2 regions of the Pseudarthrobacter sp. alpha12b genome follow, and region 1 is predicted to be linked to the other one. Evidence: predicted binding sites of a transcription regulator. Region 1 holds the regulator's gene; the other holds the start of a gene.
What was found. The regulator HspR, encoded in region 1, represses chaperone genes until heat shock. The targets are predictions, from matches to a motif close to AAGTTGAGTCNNNNNGACTCAACTT.
Positions count from the first base shown of each region.

Region 1 (8,134 bases):
GCCCGGCTCGCCGAACTGGAAACGTTCGACACCGGCCTGCCCATCACCCAGGCCAAGGGCCAGGCGCTGCGCGCGGCTGAGAACTTCCGGTTCTTCGCGGACCTGATCGTGGCGCAGTTCGATGACGCCATGAAGGTTCCGGGCTCGCAGATCAACTACGTGAACCGCAAGCCGATCGGCGTCGCAGGCCTGATCACCCCGTGGAACACCCCGTTCATGCTGGAGTCCTGGAAGCTCGCCCCGGCCCTGGCCACGGGCAACACCGTGGTCCTCAAGCCGGCCGAGTTCACCCCGCTCTCCGCGTCCCTATGGGCAACGATCTTCAAGGACGCGGGGCTGCCCGATGGTGTCTTCAACCTGGTCAACGGCCTGGGTGAGGAAGCCGGCGACGCCCTGGTCAAGCACCCGGATGTCCCGCTGATCTCCTTCACCGGCGAGACCACCACGGGGCAGACCATCTTCCGCAACGCCGCCGCCAACCTCAAGGGCCTGTCCATGGAGCTCGGCGGCAAGTCCCCCTGCGTCGTCTTTGCCGACGCCGACCTGGACGCCGCAATCGATTCCGCCCTGTTCGGCGTCTTCTCCCTCAACGGCGAGCGCTGCACGGCCGGATCCCGCATCCTGGTGGAGCGCGCCATCTATGACGAGTTCTGCGAGAAGTACGCCGCCCGCGCAAAGAACATCGTGGTGGGCGACCCGCACGACCCCAAGACCCAGGTGGGCGCCCTGGTCCACCCGGAGCACTACGAGAAGGTGGCGTCCTACGTGGAGATCGGCAAGTCCGAAGGCCGGCTCCTGGCCGGCGGCGGCCGCCCCGACCACCTGCCCGAGGGCAACTACATCGCACCCACGGTGTTTGCCGACGTCGCCCCGGACGCCCGGATCTTCCAGGAGGAAATCTTCGGACCCGTCGTGGCCATCACCCCGTTCGAGAACGACGACGAGGCCCTCGCCCTGGCCAACAACACCAAGTACGGCCTCGCCGCCTACATCTGGACGCAGAACCTGACACGGGCCCACAACTTCTCGCAGAACGTCGAAGCAGGGATGGTGTGGCTCAACAGCCACAACGTCCGCGACCTGCGCACCCCGTTCGGCGGCGTCAAGGCCTCCGGCCTGGGCCACGAGGGCGGCTACCGCTCCATCGACTTCTACACGGACCAGCAGGCCGTGCACATCACGCTCGGCACCGTCCACACCCCCAAATTCGGCGCCTAGCCACTAAAACCCTTTCAAAGAAGAGAGACTCCAATGACCAACTTCGTTCCCACCCCTTCCGTCCCGGCACCGGACATCGTCCGCTGCGCCTACATGGAAATCGTCGTCACCGACCTTGCCAGGTCCCGTGAGTTCTACGTGGACGTCCTGGGCCTGCACGTCACCGAGGAAGACGAAAACAACATCTACCTGCGCTCCCTGGAGGAGTTCATCCACCACAACCTGGTGCTCCGCAAAGGCCCCATCGCCGCCGTCGCAGCCTTCGCCTACCGCGTGAAGTCCCCCGCCGAGGTGGACGCCGCCGAGGCCTACTACAAGGAACTCGGCTGCCGCGTGGAGCGCCGCAAGGAAGGCTTCACCAAGGGCATCGGCGACTCCGTCCGCGTCGAGGACCCGCTGGGCTTCCCCTACGAGTTCTTCTACGACGTTCAGCACGTGGAGCGCCTCACCCAGCGCTACGACCTCTACTCCGCCGGCGAACTGGTGCGCCTGGACCACTTCAACCAGGTCACCCCAGACGTCCCCCGCGGCCGCGCCTACCTCGAGGACCTGGGCTTCCGCGTCTCCGAAGACATCAAGGATGCCGACGGCGTCACGTACGCCGCGTGGATGCACCGCAAGCAAACCGTGCACGACACCGCCCTGACCGGCGGCAACGGCCCGCGCATGCACCACGTCGCGTTCGCCACGCACGAGAAGCACAACATCATCCAGATCTGCGACAAGATGGGCGCCCTGCGCATCAGCGACCGGATCGAACGCGGCCCCGGCCGGCACGGCGTGTCCAACGCCTTCTACCTCTACATCCTGGACCCGGACGGCCACCGCATCGAGATCTACACCCAGGACTACTACACCGGCGATCCCGACAACCCCACCATCACCTGGGACGTCCACGACAACCAGCGCCGCGACTGGTGGGGCAACCCCGTGGTCCCCTCCTGGTACACCGAGGCCTCCCTGGTCCTGGACCTGGACGGGAACCCGCAGCCGGTCATTGTCCGCGAGGAAAAGTCCGAGATGGCGGTGACGGTTGGCGCCGACGGTTTCTCGTACACGCGCAAGGAAGGCTCCGCCGAGGGTGACCGGACCGGCTTCAAGCTGGGAGTGCAGGTCTGACCATGCTGGAGCCAAAGACGATTGAGGCCATCGCGGACGAGCTGGTGGAGGCTGGCCGTTCCCGCACCCCCGTTCCCCGGCTGACGGCCCGCTACCCGGAGATGACGGTGGAGGATTCCTACGCCGTGCAACAGTTGTGGCGTCGCCGGAACGAGGACGCCGGCCGGACCCTGGTGGGGCGCAAGATCGGCCTCACGTCCAAGGCAATGCAGGCCGCCACCGGCATCACCGAACCGGACTATGGCGCCATCTTCGACGACATGGTGCTGGAGACCGGCTGCTCCGTGCAATGGGACCGGTACACACACCCACGGGTGGAGGTGGAGCTGGCGTTCGTCCTGAAGGACGGACTGAAGGGCCCGGGCGTGACCATCTTCGATGTCCTGAAGGCCACCGACTACGTGGTGCCGGCCCTCGAGATCCTGGATTCCAGGATCGAGATGGAGGGCCGGACCATCGTGGACACCATCTCGGACAACGCCGCGATGGGCGCCATGGTGATCGGCGGGAATCCGGTGAAGCCGGATGCCGTGGACCTGCGCTGGGTCTCGGCCATCCTGTACAAGAACCAGACCGTGGAGGAGACCGGTGTGGCCGCCGGCGTCCTGGACCACCCCGCCAACGGGGTGCACTGGCTGGCCAACAAGATCGCCGCCCACGGCGACTCGCTCAAGGCCGGGGACATCATCCTGGCCGGATCCTTCACCCGCCCCCTGTGGGTCTACAAGGGCGACACCGTCCACGCCGACTACGGACCACTGGGGAGTGTCACATGCCGCTTCGAATAGAAGACACCTTCCGCACCGCCCTCGCTGCTGCCAACCGGCCGCTGGCCGGGATGTGGGTGTGCTCCGGCAGCCCGCTGATCGCCGAGCTCTGCGCAGGGTCCGGCCTGGACTGGCTCCTGGTCGATGCCGAACACAGCCCCAATGGGCTCGAGTCCATCCTGGCGCAGCTGCAGGCGATCCACGGCTACCCGGTGCACACCGTGGTCCGGCCGCCGGTCAACGACACCGTGGTGATCAAGCAGTACCTGGATCTGGGCGTGCAGAACCTGTTGATCCCCATGGTCAACTCGGTGGCGGAGGCTGAAGCTGCCGTTGCGGCCACCCGCTACCCGCCGCAGGGCGTCCGCGGCGTTGGTTCGGCGCTGGCCCGCGCCGCCCGCTGGAACCGGGTCCCTGATTACCTGGCCCGGGCCAATGAGACCATCAGCGTCACCGTCCAGATCGAGTCGACGGCGGCCGTCGAGGCAGTGGAGGACATCCTCAAGGTCGACGGCGTGGACGCCGTCTTCGTCGGCCCCTCCGACCTCGCCGCGTCCATGGGCCTGCTGGGGCAGCAGGAACACCCCGAGGTGCGCGCCGCCGTCGAACACTGCCTGGCAGCTGCGAAGGCGGCCGGGAAGCCTGGCGGCGTCAACGCCTTCAACCCCGACACGGCGGAGCACTACCTCAACAGCGGCGCCGCCTTCATCCTGGTGGGGGCCGACGTCGCTCTCCTGGCACGCGGCTCCGAAGCCCTCGCTGCGAAGTACATCCCCCAAACCGGCGGCGACACCCCTGCCAGCTACTGACAAAAGGTGCGGGCGTCGCTACCCCATCGCAGGGGCGGTGGACGTCCGCCCGGCGAACTGTTTGCGGGCCCACCGGGCGAGCTTCTTGCCCTTCCCCTTCCACCAGTTGTCCTCGTCCTTGTTGTAGTGGAACCGGAAGACGATGGCCACCAGCACGAACATGCCCATCACCACATCAACCCAGGACGACACCACCAGGGCGATGAAGACTGTCAGGGCGTTGGCCATGATCGAGGGGATGGCCAGGGTGCGGAATACGGTGCTGGCCACGTAGCGCCGGTGCGACCTCGGGACGGACAACTCGCGGACCATGTCGAAGCAGACGCAGGCCACCACAATGGTCTGTCCGATGGCCAGCAGGACCTGGCCCGGCACGGAGCCGCTGAAGGCGGCCACGGCTTCCATTCCCGGGCTCATGGCCGGGCCTTGCTGTTGAGACCTTTGCTGAGAACCTTAAACACGGAAAACCCCCAGAACTTGCGGAACCATCGCCGCTGATCCGGCGATGGTTCCATTCAAGTTTCAGGGGGCTTTTCCGTCACGAGTAGTGGGTACTCTATTTTCGCGGAACGCCGGAATGCGGTACTTACTGCCCGATTGCCCGCGGCCGCCACACCACCACGGCCTGCGACCTCGGCCGGGGCCGCTGCCCGCGCGCCAGGCTCACCACGTCACCGGCTGCACCGGCAGCAAAAATCCGGGAGTCCACCGCACGCGGACGGCGTCCGAGTTCCTCGGTAAGTTCCGAGATCCGGCTTTGGAGGGCGGCCACCTGGTTTTCGAGTTCCAGGATGCGCTTGATCCCCTCCAGCGACACGCCCTCGTGGGACAGCCGCTGTACCTCCCGCAGCGTGTTCACGTCACGCTGCGAGTAGCGCCGGGACTTGCCCGGGGCACGGCTGGGCTTGACGATGCCAAGCCTGTCGTACTGCCGCAGGGTCTGCGGGTGCATGTCCGCCAGCTCGGCCGCCACGGAGATCACGAAGATCGGTTGGTCAACACTGATGTCCACGGCTCACCTCCGCTCCTAGAGCCGGGCCTTGGCTGCCAGGCCCTCACGGACATCCGCCGACGACGTGGCCTCGGCGAACGCCTTGACCGCAGCTTCGGCATCCTTGTTGAGATTCTTGGGAACTGCGACGTCGATGGTCACCAACAGGTCTCCGGTCACCTTGGACGTCTTCACGCCTTTGCCCTTGACCCGCAGGGTACGGCCCGACGGCGTGCCCGCCGGGACACGCACCTTCACCTTGTCGCCGTCGATGGTGGGAACTTCGATGTCCGCTCCCAAAGCAGCCTCCGGGAAGGTGACGGGGACGTGGATGCGGAGGTTGTCGCCGTCGCGCGTGTAGAACGCGTGGGGCTGGACGGCGACGGACACGACCAGGTCGCCGTTGCCGGCGGCACCGGGCTGGCCTTTGCCGCGCACCCTGACCTTCTGGCCGTCCTTGATGCCGGCCGGAACCCGGACGTCGATGACCTCGCCGCTGGGTTCGCGCAGTCCGATGGTGGTCCCCCGGATGGAACCGGCGAAGGAAATGCTGGTGGACGCGGTGCGGTCCGCACCCTTCTGCGGGGTGCGCTGGAAGCCGGGAGCACCGCCAAAACCGCCAAAGAGATCTGCGAACTCGGGCGGGATGCCGCCGCCCGCGGGGTTGAAGCCGCCCGCATGGCGCCCGGTGTTGCCCGTGAACAGGCCGCCGAACATATCCTCGAACCCGCCGTTGGTAGCGCCCGCGCCACCGGGGGCGAAACGTGCCCCGCTGCCCATGGCCCGGATGGCGTCATACTGCTGGCGCTCGTCGGGATCCGAGAGCACCGAATAAGCCTCGGAGATGTCCTTGAACTTCTTCTCGGAAGCAGCGTTCCCCGCATTCGTATCAGGGTGGTGCTGCCGCGCAAGCTTCCGGTAGGCCTTCTTGATATCGGCTTCGGAAGCGTCCTTGGCAACACCAAGGATCTTGTAAAAGTCCTTGTCCACCCAATCCTGGCTAGCCAATGGCGTTTCCTTTCAAAGTCTTCTAACTAACAGCTCTCCGCGGTACAGGGGCCCCCGCCCCTACGCGTGGTGGCTTGGTCCTCACGGACCAAGCCACCACGCTCCGGCAGGCCCGATGCCACTCCCGGGGCCCCTGTACCGCTGCGAGCTTTGTGGTTACCTCACCTTAGGCGAGATCACCCCCGGCGCGGAGGCCGGATATGGGGCGGCGGTGTGGAGGGCGCCGCGAAGCGGGCACCGCCCCATATCCGGCGTAGCGCCAAGTACCCCGACTAAGCCGGGACCGCGACGATGACCTGGGCTGCGCGGAGCACGCGGTCGCCTGACTTGTAGCCTGAGCGGAGCACCTGGCTGACGGTGTCAACCTCGATGTCCTCGCCAGGCTGCTGGATCAGGGCCTCGTGGATCGTGGGATCGAACTCCACGCCGGTCTCGTTGATGCGGACCAGGCCGTAGGTCTTCAGCGCGTTCTCCAGTTTGGTGGCGATCGCGGCGAAGGGACCGTCGGTCAGGTCACCGTGCTGCCGTGCGGCGTCGACGTCGTCCAGGACCGGAAGCAGGGAGTTCAGGACGCCGATGACGGCCATTTCCCCTGCCACGGCGCGGTCGCGTTCAACGCGCTTGCGGTAGTTGACGTACTCAGCCTGGAGGCGGAGCAGGTCATTGCGCAGTTCGGCTGCCTCGGCGTTGCCGGATGATCCTGCCGGAGTCCCCTGGGCCACGGATTCCTCGGCCGGCACGTCCACGCCGTTGAGAATCTCCTCGGCCTGGGCCAGCGCGTCGCCGTCGGAATCCGCTGCTCCGGCCTGGGACCCGGCCCCGGGGGCGGAGTGGCCGCCCTCGGGGTGCCGGGCCTGCCCGGTCACGGGGTCAACCTTGCGGTTGTCCCGGATGACCGGCTCCCCGTTGCCCTGCTTGGCGTCCTGGTTCGCGGATGAGTTGTGCTCTTCCTCGTTACCGTGGTGCGGCATGGCTACTTCTTCGCTTCGTCTTCGTCGATGATCTCGGCGTCGACGATGTCCTCGTCAGCCTTGCTGCCCGCCGAAGCTCCGGCGGCACCTTCAGCGCCGGGAGCGCCTGAGCCGTCCGGGGAACCGGCCTGGGAGTAGATGGCCTCGCCGAGCTTGGTCTGGGAAGCCTGCAGCTTCTCGAACGCGGACTTCACAGCGGCGTCGTCGGTGCCTTCGAGGGCCTTCTTGAGGCTGTCGACGTCGGCCTGGACCTCGGTCTTGACCTCTTCGGGCAGCTTGTCCGCGTTGTCGGCGATCAGCTTGTCCACGGAGTAGGCGAGCTGTTCGGCGGTGTTGCGGGTGTCGGTCGCCTCGCGGCGGGCCTTGTCCTCGGCTGCGTGCTCCTCGGCGTCACGGACCATGCGGTCGATGTCTTCCTTGGAGAGGCTGGAGCCGCCGGTGATGGTCATGGACTGTTCCTTGCCGGTGCCCTTGTCCTTCGCGGAGACGTGGACGATGCCGTTGGCGTCGATGTCGAAGGTGACCTCCACCTGGGGAACGCCGCGCGGTGCCGGAGCGATGCCGGTCAGCTCGAACGTGCCCAGCGGCTTGTTGTCCCGGGTGAACTCACGCTCACCCTGGAAGACCTGGATGGCCACGGACGGCTGGTTGTCATCCGCCGTGGTGAAGGTCTCGGACCGCTTGGTGGGGATGGCGGTGTTGCGCTCGATCAGGTGCGTCATCACGCCACCCTTGGTCTCGATGCCCAGGGACAGCGGGGTGACGTCGATCAGGAGGACGTCCTTGCGCTCACCCTTCAGCACACCGGCCTGCAGGGCTGCGCCGACTGCCACGACCTCGTCCGGGTTGACGCCCTTGTTGGGCTCCTTGCCACCGGCCAGTTCCTTCACCAGCTCGGACACGGCGGGCATACGGGTGGAGCCACCCACCAGCACGATGTGGTTGATGTCGGAAAGCTTGATGCCGGCTTCCTTGATGACGTCGTGGAACGGCTTCTTGGTGCGCTCCAGCAGGTCCTTGGTGAGGTCCTGGAACTTGGCGCGGGTCAGCTGCTCGTCCAGGTGGACCGGGCCGTCGGGGGTGACGGACAGGTACTGGAGCGAGACGTTGGTGCTGGACGAGGAGGAGAGTTCCTTCTTGGCCTGCTCGGCTGCTTCGCGGAGGCGCTGGAGGGCGATCTTGTCCTTGGAGAGGTCGATGCCCTTGACCTTGAGCTGGTTCAGCAGGTAGTCAACGACGCGCTGGTCCCAG
Region 1 is NZ_CP196746.1:3,197,417-3,205,550, forward strand. Features, by position in the region: gene hpaE (5-carboxymethyl-2-hydroxymuconate semialdehyde dehydrogenase) at 1-1,218, shown strand, start outside; gene hpaD (3,4-dihydroxyphenylacetate 2,3-dioxygenase) at 1,252-2,337, shown strand; gene hpaH (2-oxo-hept-4-ene-1,7-dioate hydratase) at 2,340-3,125, shown strand; gene ACTAQI_RS14820 (HpcH/HpaI aldolase family protein) at 3,110-3,913, shown strand; gene ACTAQI_RS14825 (hypothetical protein) at 3,932-4,318, opposite strand; gene ACTAQI_RS14830 (heat shock protein transcriptional repressor HspR) at 4,500-4,925, opposite strand; gene ACTAQI_RS14835 (DnaJ C-terminal domain-containing protein) at 4,941-5,912, opposite strand; gene ACTAQI_RS14840 (nucleotide exchange factor GrpE) at 6,185-6,883, opposite strand; gene dnaK (molecular chaperone DnaK) at 6,886-8,134, opposite strand, start outside.

Region 2 (8,134 bases), 100 kb from region 1:
CAGAAGGCTGCAGGAACCCGGGGGTCGGTCGAATCAATGGCGAGGGCTTGGATACGCAGGCTCATCCGTGCAGTTTTGCATCCGGTTCCGGGATCCGTAAACCCGTCACAGCCGCAGCCCTCAAAGTGGCCGGAACGCCCCGTCCCGCAGGATGGCCACCGAGTCGCTTTGGTCCAGTTCAGCGGCGATGTCCACGTCCGCTGCGTAGCCCGCCCCGGACAGCTCCCGGCCGCTGGAGCAGTGCTGCAGTATTTCGCGAAGCCGCGGTTCGGCGGATTCGAAAACAGCCATGGCTGCCGCCGCCTCCGGCGCGTAGCCGTGCCTGCCGTCCCCGGCTTCGTAACCGCCCTTGCCGGCAGCCGCCAGCCCTGCGATGAAAGCTCCGGCCCCCACCTGGTCCTCCACGGCAGGACGGAGTGAGCCGTCCGGCCAGCGCTCGCCCGCGGCAACCACCGCCACCACGGCGTCCGCAGGCAGGTTGGCCGCTACCCAGTCCGCCGTGGCCGCCGCGTTCCGGAGGCACACCGCGGCCACCAGTGGCACCTCCTCCGCAAGCGCGTGGCACAGTTCGGAACCATTGGGGGAGGGCAGGACCACCCTTTCCAGCGATTCCGCAGCGCGGAGGCTTGCGGGGGACAGGCTCAGGCCGCCGCCCCCGCGGGGCCCGGCCAGCTGGGCGCGGTGGTGGGCGGCGAAGTCCTCCCCGGTGGTGTCCCGCCACCGGTAGGGGAAGACTTCCGCGCCACGGTCCAGCGCCACGCTGACGCAGGTGCTGAAGGAAAGGACGTCCACCACCACGGCGATATCGGCCCCGGACGCCACGGTCCTGGCCCCCTCCAGCCCCCAGTCCATCCTGACGGTGAAGGGGAGCTGCCGGTGCGCTGCATTGGCCGAGTACGTGTGCCGTGGGCTGGAACCGGGCGCGTTCACTTCAGTTCGCCTTCAAGGTTCCGGTGTGCGGCGTCCAGCCACAGTTCCCTGGCCCGCTGGTGGTGGAAGATGGGGTCCAGTTCCAGCAGTTGGCGGACGACGGCGGACCTGCCGGCCGCGAAGTCGGCGTCGCCGATGTGCGCGTAGTCTTTCCGCACCGCAGCAACGTAGCGGGCGTACTCCTCCGGTTCGCCGCCGAGAATTGAAAGGTCCGCGTCGCAGAGGAGGGCGCCGTCGTCGTCACCCGGCTCCGGCCGGTGGTCCGAGGTCAGGCGGACCAGCCGCGCCACCTCCGCCACCTCTGCTTCCGGCAGGCCGGCCTCCGCAAGCCGCCTCTCTGCGAGCCGGGCCGACTCCTCCTCATCCTGGCCCGCCGCGCCGCGGTACACGGCGTCGTGGAACCAGGCCGCCAGCAGCACCGTCCGCGGCGGCTCTCCCGGTTCGGTGAGCAGGTCCAGCGCTTCCAGCACGGAGAGCAGATGGGTGCAGCCGTGGTAGTGGCGGTGCGGTTCGCTCCACCGGTCCAGCAGGTCCAGGAACAATGCGTCGTGGCCGGGCATGATGGCCTCCCAGCGGTTCAGCAACGGGACCTTCAGCGATTTGTTGCGCCGGCGGGCCGGGATCCGCAGCCCGCTTGCAATGAGCCTGCGGACCAGCACCCTGCCCTCCACCGGAACCGCTCCCGCCGCCACCAGGCCATCGAAGCGGCGTTCCGGCACGTCGTAATGGTCGCCGTCAAACGCCCGTTCCGGGATCCCCGCGGCGGCAGCGAACCTGTGCAGCTCGTCCAGGGAGTTGTCCGAGACCAGATGCGAAAAGTGTGTTCCGTGTGCAGGCCACAGCGGCGGGTCGATGTAGATGGCCATGGAAGGAGTCTAGTGCTGTCCTTCGCCGGCACGCCGCGCAGTGCGGGGAGAAGCCACCACCTCCATGGCGCCTCCACGGGCCAACATAGTCCCGCATTTGCGGACTAGAATCGGCGAATGGCACTTATTCGCGTTTCTGAGGCCGCCCGATTCCTGGGCGTGAGTGACGATACCGTCCGCCGGTGGACGGAGCAGGGAACCCTCACCGCGCTCCGGGACGCCTCCGGCCGCCTCGCAGTCGACGGCCTGGAACTGGCAACCCATGCCCAGAAGCTCGCCCAGCTCCCCGACGACCCGAAAAGCGGCAGCAGTTCGGCGCGGAACCGGTTTGTGGGCCTGGTAACCAATGTCATCACGGACAAGGTCATGGCACAGGTGGAACTGCAGTGCGGACCTTTCCGGGTGGTCTCGCTGATGAGCAGCGAAGCCGTGCGCGAGCTGGGCCTGGAACCGGGGGCGGTGGCCACCGCCGTGGTCAAGGCAACGACCGTCATCATCGAATCCCCGAAGGGCCGGGTCACGGCATGAGCCGGCAACCCCTCCGATCCGCGGCTTCCACCCTCCGGGCCTCCGTCGTCGCACTGGCCGCGCTGCTGCTGGCCGTCCTGTCCGGCTGTGCCCCGGCGGGCAGCCCGGACGCGGGAACAGGTTCCGGCGGCGCCACCGCCACCGGTTCCGGCACCAAGCCGGCAGGCGCCATCACCGTTTTCGCGGCTGCCTCCCTTGAACAGGCCTTTACCGAACTCGCCCGCACTTTCGAAGCGGAAAATCCAGGCACCTCGGTCACCTTGAGCTTCGCGGGATCCTCCGACCTGGCCAGCCAAATCGACCAGGGTGCACCGGCCGACGTCTTCGCATCCGCGGACACGGCCAACATGAAGAAGGTGCAGGACGCGGGCCTCGCCGACGGCACGCCAAAGGACTTTGCCACCAACACCCTGGCCATCGCAGTGCCGCCGGGCAACCCGGCCGGGGTTGCAGCACTGAAGGACCTGGCCCGGCCGGGCATCAAGCTGGTGACCTGTGCCAGCCAGGTCCCCTGCGGGGCTGCCACGGCCAGGGTGGCGGCGGCGGCGGGGCTTACGCTGAGCCCGGTCAGCGAGGAAAACGCGGTCACGGACGTCCTGGGCAAGGTCACTTCCGGGGAGGCGGACGCGGGGCTGGTCTATGGAACAGACATTAAGGCCGCGGGAACCAGGGTGGCAGGCATCCAGTTCCCGGAATCGGGGAGTGCGGTCAACACGTACCCGATTGCGGGTGTGGCCGGCGGCCGGAACAAGGCCACCGCCCAGGCCTTCCTGGACCTGGTCACCGGCCCGGAGGGCCAGAAAGTCCTTGCCGTGGCGGGATTCGGCCCTGCCAATGCCCATTCAGGCAGCAAGTGATACGGCGGCCAGGGACGCCGCCCCAGGCGCGGCCGCGCACGCAAGCCGCGGCCTACTCCGGCGTCCCCGCCTGGGTCCGCGCGCTGGCAGTCCTGGCCGCCGTCGTCGTGGTGCTCCCGCTGCTGGCAATGGTGCTGCGCGTTGACTGGGGTCAGTTCATTCCGCTGGTGACGTCGGAGCCGTCCCTGACGGCGCTGGGACTGAGCCTGCGGACCTCTGCGGCGAGCACCCTGCTGTGCATCGTGCTGGGGGTCCCCCTTGCCCTGGTCCTGGCCCGGGACTCCTTCCGCTTCCAGGGGCTGCTGCGCTCGCTGGTGCTCCTGCCGCTGGTGCTTCCCCCGGTGGTGGGCGGGATCGCCCTGCTCTACACGTTCGGCCGGCAGGGGCTGCTGGGGCAGACCCTGGAAGTGCTCGGGTTCCGCATCGCCTTCTCCACTACTGCGGTGGTCCTGGCGCAGACGTTCGTGGCGCTGCCCTTTCTGGTGGTGAGCCTGGAAGGGGCGCTGCGGACGTCGGGCTCCCGCTACGAGGCCGTGGCGGCAACGCTGGGGGCACGGCCCGGCACCGTGTTCCGGCGCGTCACGCTGCCGCTCGTCCTGCCGGGCCTGGCGTCCGGTGCTGTCCTCTCCTTCGCCCGGAGCCTGGGCGAGTTCGGTGCCACGCTGACCTTCGCCGGCAGCCTCCAGGGGGTGACCCGGACCCTGCCGCTGGAGATCTACCTGCAGCGGGAAACGGACCCGGACGCCGCCGTCGCCCTGTCCCTGGTGCTGGTGGCGGTCGCCGTCGCCGTGGTGGCCCTCGCGTACCGGCAACCGGCAGCGGGCCGAACCGGAGCCGGAAAACGGACGGCGCCGCCCGCAACGGCAGGAGGGGACGCCCGGTGACGCTCTCCTTCCAGGCGGTCGTGGCCGGGCGGGGCTTCGACGTGGACCTGGCCGTCCGGCCGGGCGAAACCGTGGCCGTCATGGGGCCCAACGGCGCCGGAAAATCAACCCTGCTGTCAAGCATCGCGGGCCTCCTGCGGCCGGACAGCGGCCGCGCCGGACTCAACGGCAAAACCCTCTTTGACCTCGACGGCGGAAAGGGTGCCTGGGTGCCGCCCCATCACCGCGGCACCGCGCTGCTCGCCCAGGAACCCTTGCTCTTTCCCCACCTGAGCGCGGTGGACAATGTCTCCTTCGGGCCGCGCAGCGCCGGTGTCCCCAAGCGGGCCGCCAAGGAGCAGGCCCTGCGCTGGCTGGCCGACGTCGAAGCGGAGCACCTGGCCGGACGCCGTCCCGCCGAACTCTCCGGCGGGCAGGCCCAGCGTGTGGCCGTGGCGCGTGCGCTCGCCGCCGATCCCGCGCTCCTCCTGCTGGATGAGCCGCTGGCCGCCCTGGACATCCATTCCGCCCCGCTCCTGCGCCGCCTCTTCAAGCGGGTCCTTGCCGGACGGCAGGCCATCATCGTCACCCACGACGTGCTGGACGCCCTGATGCTCGCGGACCGTGTGGTCATCCTGGAAGACGGCAGGATCGCCGAGGAAGGGCCTACGCGGGCCGTGCTGGAACGTCCACGCAGTTCCTTTGCTGCCGGACTCGCCGGCCTGAACTTCATTCCTGGCGCCCTGGATGGCGCGGGGGTGCGCACCAGCCAGGGCCTGAGGATCGCCGGGCACGACGAGGAACCCGGCCAGCTGCCAACGCCTAGTGGTCCGGGCGTTGCCGTGTTCCCGCCGTCGGCCGTTTCCGTGTTCCTTGACGACGCACACGGAAGCCCCCGGAACTCGTTTGCCGTCACCATCACCGACCTCGAGCCGCACGGCGACCAAATCCGGGTACGGGCCGGCAGTCTGGCCGCCGACATCACCCCGGCAGCCTCAGCGGACCTTGGCCTTGTTCCCGGCATGACGGTGCACTTCGTGGTCAAGGCGGCCGCTGTGTCGGTATACGGGACGTAGCGCCGGTTCTGTACGGTGCGGGGTTGGGTGCACGGCGGGACCTCCGGCTCTGGACAGCCGTTTCGCCGTGGGCAAACATGGCTAAAGAACCTCGCGGCGCAAAGTTGAGCGTAGTACACTCAACTTAGTCAACCAGCCCCCGAAAGGAGCTCTCTTTGGACGTCAAATTCACCACCAAGAGCCAGGAGGCTCTTTCCGCGGGGGCAATGAACGCCTCGACGGCCGGCAACCCCCAGGTGGAGCCGGCGCACCTCCTTAAAGCACTGATGGACCAGCGCGAGGGCGTCGCCGTTGCGCTCCTCCGGGCCACCGGCGCGGACCCGGACGCCGTCAGCGTCCAGGCCAGCAGCGCCATCAAGGCCCTGCCCGCCACTTCCGGCGGTTCCAGCCAGCAGGCGCAGCTGAGCCGGCCCGCCCTGCAGGCCATCCAGCACGCCAAGGAGGAAGCGGACCGGCTGGGTGATTCCTTCGTGTCCACCGAGGTGCTCCTGGTTGGCCTCTCCGCCGGCAACGATCCTGCTGCACGCCTCCTGCGCGATGCGGGCGCGTCCCGTGAGGCGCTGCTCGCGGCGCTGCCGGGGGTCCGCGGCGACCGCAAGGTGGACAGCCCGGATCCTGAAAACACCTTCCAGGCCCTGGAGAAGTACGGCACGGATCTCACCGCGATGGCCCGTGCCGGCAAGCTGGACCCCGTGATCGGGCGCGACTCGGAGATCCGCCGCGTGGTGCAGGTCCTGTCCCGGCGTACCAAGAACAATCCGGTGCTCATCGGCGAACCCGGCGTGGGCAAGACCGCCGTCGTCGAAGGGCTGGCCCAGCGGATGGTGGCGGGCGACGTCCCGGAAAGCCTGCGCGGCAAAACGCTCATCTCCCTGGACCTCGGTTCCATGGTTGCAGGCGCCAAGTACCGCGGTGAGTTCGAGGAGCGGCTGAAGGCGGTCCTGGAGGAAATCAAGGGCTCCGAGGGCCAGATCGTCACCTTCATCGACGAGATCCACACCGTGGTGGGTGCCGGCGCCACCGGGGATTCCTCCATGGACGCCGGCAACATGCTCAAACCCATGCTGGCCCGCGGCGAGCTGCGGCTGATCGGCGCCACCACCCTGGACGAGTACCGCGAAAACATCGAGAAGGACGCGGCCCTGGAGCGCCGCTTCCAGCAGGTGTACGTGGGCGAGCCCAGCGTGGAGGACACCATCGGCATCCTCCGCGGCCTGAAGGAGCGCTACGAAGCACACCATAAGGTGTCCATCGCCGACTCCGCACTGGTGGCCGCCGCCACGCTGTCCAACCGCTACATCTCGGGCCGCCAGCTGCCGGACAAGGCCATCGACCTTGTGGACGAGGCAGCGTCCCGCCTCCGCATGGAAATCGACTCCGCACCGGAGGAAATTGACCAGCTGCGGCGCCAGGTGGACCGGCTCACCATGGAGGAACTGGCCCTGTCCGGCGAATCAGACCCGGCCTCCGTGGAGCGGCTGGCCGCACTCCGGGCCGACAAGGCGGACAAGGAAGAGGAGCTCTCGGCCCTGAACGCCCGCTGGGAGGCTGAAAAGGCCGGCCTCAACCGGGTGGGTGACCTCAAAGCCAAGCTGGATGAGCTGCGCTCCACCGCGGACAAGGCCCAGCGCGAGGGTGACCTGGAGACTGCCTCCCGGATCCTGTACGGGGAAATCCCGGCGCTTGAGCGCGAGCTGAACGCCGCTGCCGAGGCCGAGGCCGCCGTGACGGACAAGTCCGCGCAAATGGTGGCGGAGGAAGTGACCGCGGAGGATATTGCCGAGGTCATCTCTGCATGGACCGGCATCCCGGCGGGCCGCATGCTGCAGGGCGAAAGCCAGAAACTGCTCCACATGGAGGAGGAGCTGGGCCGGCGCCTGATTGGCCAGGCCAAGGCCGTCACCGCAGTGTCCGACGCCGTCCGCCGCGCGCGGGCCGGCATCAGCGACCCCAACCGGCCCACCGGCTCCTTCCTGTTCCTGGGCCCCACCGGCGTGGGCAAGACCGAGCTGGCCAAGGCGCTGGCGGACTTCCTGTTCGACGACGAACGCGCCATGGTGCGCATCGACATGTCCGAGTACGGCGAGAAGCACAGCGTCGCCCGGCTGGTCGGGGCGCCTCCGGGCTACGTGGGTTACGAAGAGGGCGGGCAGCTGACCGAGGCCGTGCGCCGCCGGCCGTACTCCGTGGTGCTGCTGGATGAGGTGGAGAAGGCCCACCCCGAGGTGTTCGACATCCTCCTGCAGGTGCTCGACGACGGCCGCCTCACCGATGGTCAGGGCCGCACCGTGGACTTCCGCAACGTGATCCTGGTGCTGACGTCCAACCTGGGCAGCCAGTTCCTGGTGGACCAGACCCTGGACGCCACTGCCAAGCGCAACGCCGTCATGGCCACCGTGAACGCCTCCTTCAAGCCGGAGTTCCTCAACCGGCTCGACGAAGTGGTGCTGTTCGACGCCCTCACGGTGGACGAACTGGCCCACATCGTGGAGCTGCACGTGGAAGAGCTGGGACGGCGGCTGCGCGAGCGGCGCCTCACCCTTGAAGTCACCGAAGGCGCCAAGGCATGGCTTGCACTGTCCGGCTACGACCCCGCCTACGGCGCCCGGCCGCTGCGCCGCCTGGTGCAGCGTGAGATCGGCGACCGGCTTGCCAAGGCCATCCTTGCCGGTGGGATCAGCGACGGCGACACCGTGGTTGTTGACACCGCCGCGGACCTTGGCGAACTCACCGAGGGCAATGTCGACGCGCTGACGGGTGCCCCGAGCTCCGGGCTCTCAGTGCGGCGGAAGGAATAACAGGCTGCCGTGGCCGGAGATGTGCTGCCCTGGCGGGTGAACCGTCAGGGCAGCACGCTTGCGTTGATCACGTTGCCGCCATCGGCCGTGACGTAGCAATCCACCCTGCGGTCGCCGGACTCCCAGCTTGTGTTGCTGGGGAAACTGCGCTGGTAGTTGAGTTGGAACTGTTTTGCCGCCGGGCTGAGTTTCGCTGCCTGGCAGACTTCCAGCGCC
Region 2 is NZ_CP196746.1:3,094,002-3,102,135, reverse strand. Features, by position in the region: gene ACTAQI_RS14400 (VOC family protein) at 1-65, opposite strand, end outside; gene ACTAQI_RS14395 (2-phosphosulfolactate phosphatase) at 121-930, opposite strand; gene ACTAQI_RS14390 (DUF4031 domain-containing protein) at 927-1,796, opposite strand; gene ACTAQI_RS14385 (TOBE domain-containing protein) at 1,914-2,324, shown strand; gene modA (molybdate ABC transporter substrate-binding protein) at 2,321-3,181, shown strand; gene ACTAQI_RS14375 (ABC transporter permease) at 3,178-4,065, shown strand; gene ACTAQI_RS14370 (sulfate/molybdate ABC transporter ATP-binding protein) at 4,062-5,120, shown strand; gene clpB (ATP-dependent chaperone ClpB) at 5,276-7,918, shown strand; gene ACTAQI_RS14360 (septum formation family protein) at 7,963-8,134, opposite strand, start outside.
Region 2: the regulator HspR is predicted to act here: its motif matches at 5,222-5,246, upstream of clpB (ATP-dependent chaperone ClpB).